2 regions of the Caulobacter sp. Root1472 genome follow, and region 2 is predicted to be linked to the other one. Evidence: riboswitches for the same ligand, from Rfam matches in the RefSeq annotation. Region 2 holds a riboswitch; the other holds the start of a gene.

Region 1 (5,739 bases), on a different contig from region 2:
CGATGATGAATGGAACCAGCCCAAGGCTCCGCTGGCCCAACTGCGCAACGCCGGCCCGTGCCCCTATGTGAAGGTGCTGTACGACGCCAGCCGCTATGTCGAGTTCAAGGACGGCAAGGAGTCCGCCGCCCAGACCGCCTATACCGGCGAGATCCAGGGCCTGTCCTCCGGCTGCGCCTACAAGAGCAACGACCCGATCAAGATGCAGGTCCAGATCCTGTTCGAGCTGGGCCGCGGCCCGCAGGCGACGGGCGGCCAGAAGACCTATCGCTATTGGGTCGCGGTGACCGAGCGCAACAAGGACGTCCTGGCCAAGGAATATTTCGACCTGCCGGTGAACTTCCGCGACGGCCAGGACCGCGTCTACGCCACCGAGACCCTGAAGACCATCACCATCCCGCGCGCCGACGAAAAGGTCAGCGGCGGCAATTTCGAGGTCCTGATCGGCTTCGACGTGACCCCGGAAATGGCCGCCTTCAACCGTGACGGCAAGCGCTTCCGCGTCAACGCCGGCCAGACCCAGCAAGCCCAGACCCAACCTGGAAACGTCGCCAAGCCATGAGTGATTTGAAGCGGTCCCTGAGCGAGGCGGCCGCGGCCGCCTTCCAGGCCGCCGGACTGTCTCCCGACTTCGGTCGCGTCACCGCGTCCGACCGGCCCGACCTGGCCGACTTCCAATGCAACGGGGCCCTGGCGGCCGCCAAGAGCGCCAAGCGCAATCCGCGCGAGATCGCCGAGCAGGTCGTCGAGGTCCTGAAGACCGACCCGCGCCTGGCCTCGGTCGAGATCGCCGGCGCCGGCTTCATCAACATGCGCGTCAGCGACGAGGCCCTGTCGGTCCGGGCCCGCGAGATCGCCGCCGACCCGCGCGCCGGGGCCGAGCCTCTGCCCGCGCCGCGCCGGGTGCTGGTCGACTACGCCGGCCCCAACGTCGCCAAGCCGATGCACGTGGGCCACCTGCGCGCCTCGATCATCGGCGAGTCGATCAAGCGCCTGTACCGCTTCCGCGGCGACCAGGTGCTGGGCGACGCCCACTTCGGCGACTGGGGCTTCCAGATGGGCCTGCTGATCGTCTCGGTCGGCGACGAGCGCGGCCTGTTCGACAGTTGGATATCCGAAGCCACGGGCCAGTTCGTCGGCGATGAAGCGAGCGCTCAGGTCCATCTGCAATTGCGCGACCTGGGCCTTGAGGATCTGGACCGCGCCTATCCGCTGGCCGCCGCCCAGGCCAAGACCGATGACGCGTTCCGCGACCGCGCTCGCCGGGCCACGGCCCTGCTGCAGGGCGGAGCCGACGCCTATCGCGCGATCTGGACCCGCTTCGTCGAGGTCAGCCGCGTGGCGCTGGAGCGCGAATTCCATGCACTGGGCGTCGATTTCGACCTGTGGAAGGGCGAGAGCGACGCCAACGACCTAATCCCGGGGATGATCGCCGAGCTGGAGGCCAAGGGCCTGCTGGTCGACGACCAGGGCGCCCGGATCGTCCGCGTCGCCCGTCCGGGCGAGACCAAGAAGAAGAAGCTGCCCGACGGTTCGGTGGTCGAGGTCGAGAGTCCCGACCCGCTGCTGGTGGTGTCGTCGGAAGGCTCGGCCATGTACGGCACGACCGACCTGGCCACGATCCTGGACCGCCGCCAGTCGTTCGATCCGCATCTGGTCCTCTATTGCGTCGACCAGCGCCAGGCCGACCACTTCGAGCAGGTGTTCCGCGCCGCCTACCTGGCCGGTTACGCCGAGCCGGGCGGGCTGGAGCACATCGGCTTCGGCACCATGAACGGGGCCGACGGCAAGCCGTTCAAGACCCGCGCCGGCGGGGTTCTGAAGCTGCACGACCTGATCGAGATGGCGCGCGAGAAGGCCCGCGAACGGCTGCGCGAGGCCGGCCTCGGCGCCGATCTTACGCCCGAGGTCTTCGAGGACATCGCCCACAAGGTGGGGATCGCGGCCCTGAAGTTCGCCGACCTGCAGAACTTCCGCGGCACGTCCTACGTCTTCGATCTCGACCGCTTCACCAGCTTCGAGGGCAAGACCGGGCCCTACCTGCTGTACCAGTCGGTGCGCATCAAGAGCATCCTGCGCAAGGCGACCGAGCAGAACGTCGCCTCCGGCCCGATCGTGGTCGGCGAGCCGGCCGAGCGCGACCTGACCCTGCTGCTGGACGCGTTCGAGGGCGCACTGTCGGAGGCCTACGACAAGAAGGCCCCCAACTTCATCGCCGAGCACGCCTACAAGCTGGCCCAGACCTTCTCGAAGTTCTACGCCGCTTGCCCGATCCTGAGCGCCGACGAGCCGTCCGTCCGGGCCTCGCGCCTGGCCTTGGCGCAGACGACGCTGAAGCAGTTGGAACTGGCGCTGGACCTGCTGGGCATCGAAGCGCCGGAGCGGATGTAGGGCGCGACGGCGCTCTTCGGTTGACTCCGAAAGCGTCGTCGCCCAAACACGCCTCGACCCTCGCGGGAGACATCGGGATTCTGTCCCGAGGCCGAAGGCGCAACCGCCCCGGAAACGCTCAGGCAAAAGGACCGCGCGGGTTTAGGAACGCTGGAAAGAGGCAATCGGGAACGATTGCCCGCCGAAGGAGCAAGGCCCCGTCGCTTTCGAGCGGACATGGCCGGAATCTCTCAGGTCAAAGGGACAGCGGGGGCGAGACCACCTGGCGAAAGCCGGGCGGCGTCGCCGACCCCGATTGGAGCCCAGAGCGTGTCCACTGAAGACCTCAACAAGACCCCGCTGTACGACGCGCATGTCGCGGCCGGCGCGCGCATGGTGCCGTTCGCCGGCTACCACATGCCGGTGCAGTACAAGGACGGGGTGCTGAAGGAGCACCTGTGGACCCGCGAGCATGCGGGCCTGTTCGACGTCTCGCACATGGGCCAGGCCCGGCTGCGCGGCGAGAACCCGGCCAAGAGCTTCGAGAAGCTGGTCTCGGCCGACTATCAGGGCCTCAAGCCCGGCAAGCAGCGCTACGCCGTGCTGCTGAACGAGCAGGGCGGGGTGATCGACGACCTGATGACCGCCCGCCCCGACGACGACGGCCTGTTCATCGTCGTCAACGGCGCCTGCAAGGACAACGACTACGCCATCATCGCCAAGGCACTGGAGGGCGAGGCCACTGTGGAGCGCCTGGAGGACCGCGCGCTGCTGGCCCTGCAGGGCCCCGAGGCCGCCGCCGTGCTGGCCGCCCACGTGCCGGAAGCGGCGAGCATGGTGTTCATGGACACCGCCGCCCTGACCGCCTTCGGGACCGACGCCATCATCTCGCGCTCGGGCTATACCGGCGAGGACGGCTACGAGATTTCCGTACCGGCCGGTGAGGCCGAGCGGATCTGGAACACCCTGCTGGCCGACGAGCGGGTCAAGGCCATCGGCCTGGGCGCCCGCGACAGCCTGCGCCTGGAGGCCGGCCTGCCGCTGTACGGTCACGACATGGACGAGACGGTCTCGCCGATCGAGGCCGGCATGCCGTTCGCCGTCGGCAAGAGCCGCCGCGAGGCCGCCGACTTCCCGGGCGCGGACCGGATCCTCAAGGAACTGGCCGGCGACCTCAAGCGCGTACGCGTGAACCTCAAGGTGCTGGAAGGCGCCCCGGCCCGCGAAGGCGCGGAGATCGCCGATGAGGCGGGTAACGTCGTCGGCAAGGTCACCAGCGGCGGCTTCGGGCCCAGCTTCGGCGGCGCCATCGCCATCGGCTTCGTCCCCCCCGCCCTGGCGGTGGTCGGTTCGACGCTGAAAGTCATCGTCCGAGGCAAGCCGCAGGCGGCCGAGGTCGTGGCCTCGCCGTTCGTCCCGACCCGCTACGTGCGCAAGATCTAGCTCCAGACACAAAGGGCCCAGACCATGAAGTTCACCAAGGACCACGAGTGGGTCGAAGTCGCCGGCGACATCGCCACGGTCGGCATCACCGCCTATGCCGCCGAACAGTTGGGCGACGTGGTGTTCGTCGAGACCCCGGACGTCGGCAAGACCGTCAAGCAGGGCGAAGCCCTGGCGGTGGTCGAGAGCGTCAAGGCCGCCTCCGACGTCTACGCCCCGGTGTCGGGCGAGGTGGTCCAGGCCAACGGCGAGCTTTCCGACAGCCCCGAGACCGTCAACGCCCTGCCGGAAACCGGCGGCTGGTTCGCTAAGATCAAGCTCTCGAACCCCGCCGAGGTCGACGCCCTGATGGACCGCGACGCGTACGAAGCGTTCCTCTCGACCCTTTAGCCTGCCACGAACCTCGTCCTTCGAGGCCCGCTGGGCGGGCGCCCCAGGATGAGGTTCGACTGCGATCTCAGTAGTCCTCATCCTGAGGCGCCGCGAAGCGGCCTCGAAGGACGAGGGCGGTCCAAGAAAGCCACCGTCTCATGCGCTACCTCCCCCTCACACCTCAGGATCGCGCCGACATGCTCGGCGTCATCGGCGCGGAGTCGATCGACGACCTGTTCGTCGACGTGCCCGCCGTCGCCCGTCGCACGGGCGTGGTCGACCTGCCGCTCCACGCCGGCGAGCTGGAGGTCGAGCGCGAGATGCTGGCCTTGTCGCGCCGCAACCGCTCGGCGTCGGAGGGCCCGTTCTTCGTGGGGGCGGGGGCCTATCGCCACCATGTGCCGGCCAGCGTCGACCACATCATCCAGCGCTCGGAATTCCTGACCAGCTACACGCCCTACCAGCCCGAGATCGCCCAGGGCACGCTGCAGGTGCTGTTCGAGTTCCAGACCCAGGTCGCGGCCCTGACCGGCATGGAGGTGGCCAACGCCTCGCTCTATGACGGCTCTACCGCCACGGCCGAGGCGGTGATGATGGCCACGCGGGTCACCCGCCGCAGCAAGGCGGTGCTGTCGGGCGGCGTGCACCCGCACTATGTCGGCACGGTCGAGACCCTGGCCCACGCGGCCGGCGTCGCCACCGAACGACTGGCGCCGGCCATCGACGCCGAGGACGCGGTGATCGCCGCCATCGACGCCGACACCGCCTGCGTGGTCGTCCAGACCCCCAACGTGTTCGGCACGGCCACCGACGTCAGCAAGATCGCCGCCGCCGCCCAGGCCGCCGGCGCCCTGCTGATCGTGGTCACCACCGAGGCGGTCTCGTACGGCCTGCTGAAGTCGCCCGGCGAGATGGGCGCCGACATCGTCGTGGCCGAGGGCCAGTCGATCGGCAATGGCCTGAACTTCGGCGGCCCCTATGTCGGCCTGTTCGCCTGCAAGGAAAAATACGTCCGCCAGGCCCCGGGCCGGCTGTGCGGCGAGACCGTCGACGCCGACGGCCGCCGCGGCTTCGTCCTGACCCTGTCGACCCGCGAGCAGCACATCCGCCGCGACAAGGCCACGTCGAACATCTGCACCAACAGCGGCCTGTGCGCCCTGGCCTTCAGCATCCACATGAGCCTGCTGGGCGAGAAGGGCCTGCGCCGCCTGGCCCTGGTCAACCATCAGAAGGCCGTGAAGCTGCGCGACGCCCTGGCCGCCGTGCCCGGGGTCGAGGTCCTGACGCCGCGCTTCTTCAACGAGTTCGCGATCAAGGTCCCGGCCAACGCCGCCGAACTGACCGAGACCCTCGCCGCCAACGGCGTGATCGCCGGCGTGCCGTTCTCGCGCCTCGACCCGACCGCCGGCTTCGACGACGTCCTGCTGGTGGCCGCCACCGAGACGACGCCGGACAGCGACATCACCTTCTTCGCCAAGGCCCTGACCAAGGTGCTGGACCAATGAGCATGAACACCGTCGGACGGCCCACCCGTCCAGAAGCCCCGCAAGGCGC
Region 2 (5,739 bases):
GCCTTGATCTGCTCGAACGGCCCGGCTCCGAACCCGTCGCCCAGGTCGAGATAGGCGTTGACGATCGTATAGCCCTTGGTCGTCTCGCTATTGGTGAAGTTGGTATAGCGGTCGTCGATGTGGCGGGCCGAGACGTTGAACACCACCCCGTCGGTCGGTTCGACGGTCACCCCGCCCTGGAACAGCCATTCGGGGAAGTCGGGCACCGCGTTGCCGGCGATCTTCAGCGCCGCCGGCGTCGGGGTCAGGGTGAAGTTGGCGATGTCGTCCTGGAACTCCGACTTGTTGTACGAGGCGTTGGCGTTGAAATAGATCTTGCCGCCCAGCAGGCCCGGCTTCCACTGGCCGCTGAACTCGGCGCCCGAGGCCTTCACCGCTCCGACGTTCTGGTAGAAGGTCTCGGTCGTGCCGCCGCCGCCCGGCACCAGGGCCGCGAAGGCCTGCAGGCGGTTCTTGAACTCGGTCTTGTAGACCACCACCGAGGCGTTGAAGGTCGGCCGGTTGGCGCGGTAGCCCAGCTCGAGGTTGGTCGAGGTCTCGGGCCTGGGGCCGGTCACGGCCGGGCTGGCGGCCGAGAACACGTCGTCGGCGCCGCGCGGCAGGGCCATGTTCTCCGAATAGGACGAGAAGATCTGGTCGCGGCTGCTCACGTTATAGACCACGCCGACCTGCGGCAGGAAATCGTCCTTCCAGTTGGCCTTCAGCGTCGGCTGGCGGCTGTTGATGTAGTCGGCCGGATTGCGATAGCCGCTGATCTTGTAGTCGATGTCGGTGGCCTTGAAGCCCAACTCGACCTTCAACTTGTCGTCGACCAGGCTCAGGGTGTCCTTCAGGAAAAACTGCGTGGTCTGCCGGGTCGAGACATAGTTGCGCTGCCGGTGGACGGGCTCGTTGAACAGCGGCGCGCCGTCCGGATTGCCGTCCTGCACGTTGTAGCGCGCCTGGGTGCGATGATAGTCGTCGTCCTCCAGCCAGAGGCCGGCCTCCAGCTTGTTGAAGCCGGCGCGCCAGGCGACCTTGCCGGTGACGCCCTTGCGGGTGCCGTCGATGCCCGACAGGCCGTACTGCAGACCCCGGGGCGCGGTCAGGCCGGTGACGATCAGGCGCTCGGCGTTGTAGCTGGCCAGCGAGGTGGCGTAGGCCTCGGGCGAGACGCCATAGCCTTCCTTGTCCTCGTAATAGCCGGTGGCGGTGACGTCGATCGCGTCGGTGACGGGGGTGTTCAGGGTCAGGCCGTAGAGGTGGTCCTGCCGGCTGTTGACCGCGAACTTGTAGTACTGGGCGTAGTTGCTGTTGGAATAGGGCACGCCGGCCGTGGTCTGCGGCAGGCTGGAATCCGTGGCCGCCGTGCCGAACGGCGTCGAGAGCGGCACGTGGCCGAGATAGGCGAAGTCGCGGCCCTTGCGGCCGAACACGTCGCCGGCCGTTCCGGCGTACTGGGCCTTGGTGATCGACGGGCTGTCATAGTCGAAATAGTCGTTGTGCACGGTCTGGAAGCTGATGTTTCCGCCGTTGGGCAGGGCGTAGTTGATCTTGCCCTCATAGTGCTTGCGGTCGATCGTGCCCGGACCGCGCCACAGGTCGCCCTTGATGATCGAGGCGCTGGCATAGGCCGAGAAGCCCCCGTGCTCGCCGGTCTCCAGGCGCAGGAAGGTGCGGCGTAGGCTGTCGCTGCCCAGGGTCTGGCTGACCGAGCCGCCGGCGGTCTCGGCCGGCTTCTGGGTGAAGTAGTCGACGATCGGGCCCAGCGAGGCGTAGCTGGGCAGGGCGACGTCGCCGGCCCCGGCCGAGGCGGTCACCCGCAGCAGGTTCTCGTTGTCCACATAGCGATAGATCGGGCTGCCGCCGAACTGGTCGCTGCGGCCCATCGGGATATTGTCCAGCAGGAAGCCGATCTGCTGGAAGTTGAAGGCTCGCACCGAGACCGAATTGCCGAACTCGTACATGCCCAGGGCGTCGTTGGCCTGGACGTTGAAGCCGGGCAGGGACTCCAGCATCTTCAGGCCGGTGACGCCGGCCGGGGCCGACAGCAGAGCCTCGCGGGTGATCGACACCGTGGCGGTGGCGTGGTCGGTGCCGATGGCGACGCTGGCCTCCGACACCCGGGCCCCCGTCACCACCAGTTCATCGACCGTCGAGGCCTTGTCGGCCTCCTGAGCCAGGGCGGGCGTCGCGCCGCCCAGCACCGAAGCGGCCAGCAGCAGAGCCCGGAAGCGGCGCAAGGCCGGCGAAGGACGCGTGTTCGTCATGACTATCCCCAATCTTTTTGACGGGAGAAAGCTCGACGGTTCGTCTATCGCGGTAAATTCAGAAAAGCTGTTTGCGGCGACAATATAAAAGCGAGTCCAGGTGATGCGCACTCATGTCTAAATTATGAACATCGGAAATATTACATATTGTATTTGCCAATGAGGATCTCACGAAAACCCTGAGGGTCATCGTGTTGAGGTGGTGCGCGCTTTTTTCGAAATGGAACGTCGGGACGTCTGTTTCAGGTCATGGGCAGCCGAGAGGTGTCGCGACGGACCGTCGTGGCCCGCCTTCCGCACCCCCGCTGTCCTTGGCGCCTGAGAGATTCAGCGATGCAGGATCGCCTTGCTCCTTCGGCGAGGGCGCACGCAGACGCGCCCTGCTTTCCAGCGTTTCGAGGCCGTCGCGGTCCTTTTGCTTGAGCGTTTCCGGGGCGGTTTCGCCTTCAGCGCCGGGCCAGGCCCGGTCTCTCCCGCGAGAGCGCCTACAGAAGGATCCGCAACCGAGTTTGCGTCAATTCGGGACGGCGGCGCATGCGCGCCAGACGGCGGGGCGCCGTTTTGAATCGCAACCCGCGCTGCTTTTCGCGGCGTCCAAGGCGAGCTTTGTTCGCCCTCGTGCAAGTCGGGGTGCGCTGGAGTTCCTGAAAGTGGTCAGGTTCCGAGAGGGTGGCGGATCATATAGTCGGCGCGCTCGCGGATCGATGGACTGCGGTCGGCGGTCATGTGGGCGATCAGTTGATCCAGGTCTCGGACCGAGGCGCGGTGCTCGATCAGCGCGTCGGCCGCAACCCGGCGCACGACGGCGGAGCGATCGACAAGCCCCTGTCGAATTAGCGCCTCGGGATCCTGATCGGTGGCCAGTTCACGGCTTTCGGTCAAAACGACGCGCCGGCGCAGGCCATAGGCCTTGTCGATCCACTTCCACCCGTGTCCGACGGGCCAATGGACCTTGCGCTCGATCAGGCATTTCAGCGCCGTCGCCCGGACTGACGGCTGCACCGCGTCACGGGCGAGTTCAGCCAGGCCTCGATCGAATCCAGGATAACGCAGCAGTTGTCGCAACCGGGTCGCGAGAGGCCCATTTGCGCCTGTCAGGAATAGGGGCGCGACATGGGCAGCCACCGCGGGGTTGGCGAAGACCGCGTCCAGCGCCTGGCGCTCTTGCCCCCACCTTCGCCAACGGAAGGCCTTGTCGACCAGGTCGATCGCGGTTCGAGCCGTCAACTCGGGAGAGGCGAGGGGAAAGAGCCGTTCGGCGCAGCGGACGGCGGCGGCCCGGACCGGCTCGGCCCAGTCGTTGAGCCGAAGCGCGATCGCTGCGAAGGCAAAGGGCGTGGCGGGCGGCTCGACCAGGGCGTCCAGCGCCGCCTCGCGAATCCGCCCGTCGGAATGAAAGAGAAAAAGCCGGGCGTAGCGCGGATCGGCGGTCATCAGCTCGCGTTCCGACGGTGGCCCCACCGGGGCGCCCAGAAACAGATCCAGGACGCCCCGCTTTCTTGGCGCGGGACGAACCCAGCCGAGCCGCACTCCGGCGTTGATCTCATGCGCCGCGCGCGAGACGGCGTCGGCCGGCAAGTCCTCGATGTCTGTCAGGATCCGTTCCAGGATCGCGCCATCGGGCGCCGGACCCGAGACTAAACGCTCTCCGAACGCCGACAGGCTCTGCCGGAGACCCAGCGGCAGTAAATGGTCACGCTTCATGATGCGCAACCTAGCCACGCAACGGCGACCGATGAAGCCCGAATATCAGAGCCCGCGCACGAACGCGGCCAGGGTCGCCGGATACAGCTGGTGCTCCTGCTCCAGCACGCGGTCGCTCAGCATGTGGTCGGTGTCGCCCGGCAGGATCGGCACGCGGGCCTGGCCCAGGATCGGGCCTTCGTCGACGCCGGCGGTGACCAGGTGGACGGTGCAGCCGGCCTCGACCTCGCCGGCGCTCAGCGCGCGGCCGTGGGTGTCCAGGCCCGGATAGGCGGGCAGCAGGGACGGGTGGATGTTCAGCATCCGGCCTTCCCAGGCATTGACCAGGAACGGCGTCAGGATGCGCATGTAGCCGGCCAGGGCCACCACCTGGATCCCGCGTTCGCGCAAGGCGGCGTCGATGGCGCGCTCGTGCGCCTCGCGGTCCTTGCCGTAGGGCTTCTGGTCCACGGCCAGGGCCTCGACGCCAGCCGCGGCGGCGGTGATCAGGCCGCCCGCCTCGGGCTTGTTGGACAGCACCAGGGCGATCTCGAACGGGCAGGCGGGATCCTGGGCGGCCCGGACCAGGGCCTCCATGTTGGAGCCCCGGCCGGAGATCAGGACGGCGACCTTGGTCTTGTGTGTCACGCGGATGGCTCCGTGGGGCCGCCCTCGTCCTTCGACAAGCTCAGGATGAGGGCTACGGGAGATGCCGGCTGCTTGGAGCCTGAATTGAAATCCTCATCCTGAGCCTGTCGAAGGACGAGGATTTCACGCACGACCTAGGCCGCCTGGACCAGCTGCCCGCAGATGAACGCGTCCTCGCCAGCGTTCAGCAGGGCGGCCAGCACCGGCTCGGCGTCGGACGCCGCGACCACCAGGATGAAGCCGACGCCGCAGTTGAACGTGCGGCGCAGCTCGTGGTCGCTGATGCCGCCCTCGCGCTGCAGCCAGTCGAAGACCGGGGGCAGGGGCCAGGCGTTCCAGTCGAACTCGGGCACCAGGCCCTCGGCGATGCAGCGGGGCGGGTTCTCGATCAGGCCGCCGCCGGTGATGTGGGCGCCGCCCTTGACGCGGCCCGACTGCAGCAGGGGCAGGATCGACTTCACGTAGATGCGGGTCGGGGCCATCAGAGCCTGCGCCAGGGTCACGCCTTCCGCGAACGGGGCCGGGGCGTCCCAGGCCAGGCCCGAGCGCTCGACCACCCGGCGCACCAGGCTGTAGCCGTTGGAGTGCGGGCCCGACGAGCCGACGCCGATGATCAGGTCGCCGGCCCGCTGGCGGTCCAGCTTGGGCAGCACGCCGTCGCGCTCGACCGCCCCGACCGAGAAGCCGGCCAGGTCGTATTCGCCGTCGCCGTACATGCCCGGCATCTCGGCCGTCTCGCCGCCGACCAGGGCCGCGCCGGCCAGCTTGCAGCCGTCGGCGATGCCGGCCACCACGCTGGTGGCGGTCGCCACGTCCAGCTTGCCCGTGGCGAAATAGTCGAGGAACAGCAAGGGCTCGGCGCCCTGGGCCAGCAGGTCGTTGACGCACATGGCCACCAGGTCGATCCCGACCGTGGCGTGCATGCCCGTGTCGATGGCGATGCGCAGCTTGGTGCCGACGCCGTCGGTGGTGGAGACCAGCAGCGGGTCGTCGTAGCCGGCCGCCTTCAGGTCGAACAGGGCGCCGAAACCGCCCAGGCCGGCCTCGGCGCCGGGACGCCGGGTGGCCTTGGCCAGGGGCTTGATCGCCTCGACCAGGGCGTTGCCCGCATCGATATCGACGCCGGCCTGGGCGTAGGTGAGGCCGTTCTGGGGGTCGC

What was found. Region 2 has a riboswitch for glycine ahead of ASD47_RS02290 (TonB-dependent receptor). Riboswitches for the same ligand answer to the same signal wherever they lie in the genome.
Region 1: linked by a shared signal. The riboswitch ahead of gcvT (glycine cleavage system aminomethyltransferase GcvT) and the one ahead of ASD47_RS02290 (TonB-dependent receptor) in region 2 are both predicted to bind glycine.

What each region holds. Positions count from the first base shown of each region.
Region 1 is NZ_LMFX01000016.1:71,306-77,044, forward strand. It holds gene ASD47_RS26650 (hypothetical protein) at 1-562, shown strand, start outside; gene argS (arginine--tRNA ligase) at 559-2,391, shown strand; glycine riboswitch at 2,445-2,535, shown strand; gene gcvT (glycine cleavage system aminomethyltransferase GcvT) at 2,686-3,813, shown strand; gene gcvH (glycine cleavage system protein GcvH) at 3,838-4,203, shown strand; gene gcvPA (aminomethyl-transferring glycine dehydrogenase subunit GcvPA) at 4,344-5,690, shown strand; gene gcvPB (aminomethyl-transferring glycine dehydrogenase subunit GcvPB) at 5,687-5,739, shown strand, end outside.
Region 2 is NZ_LMFX01000001.1:558,627-564,365, reverse strand. It holds gene ASD47_RS02290 (TonB-dependent receptor) at 1-2,261, opposite strand, end outside; glycine riboswitch at 2,647-2,735, opposite strand; gene ASD47_RS02285 (hypothetical protein) at 2,904-3,953, opposite strand; gene purN (phosphoribosylglycinamide formyltransferase) at 3,999-4,580, opposite strand; partial or broken gene ASD47_RS27355 (hypothetical protein) at 4,599-4,711, opposite strand; gene purM (phosphoribosylformylglycinamidine cyclo-ligase) at 4,715-5,739, opposite strand, start outside.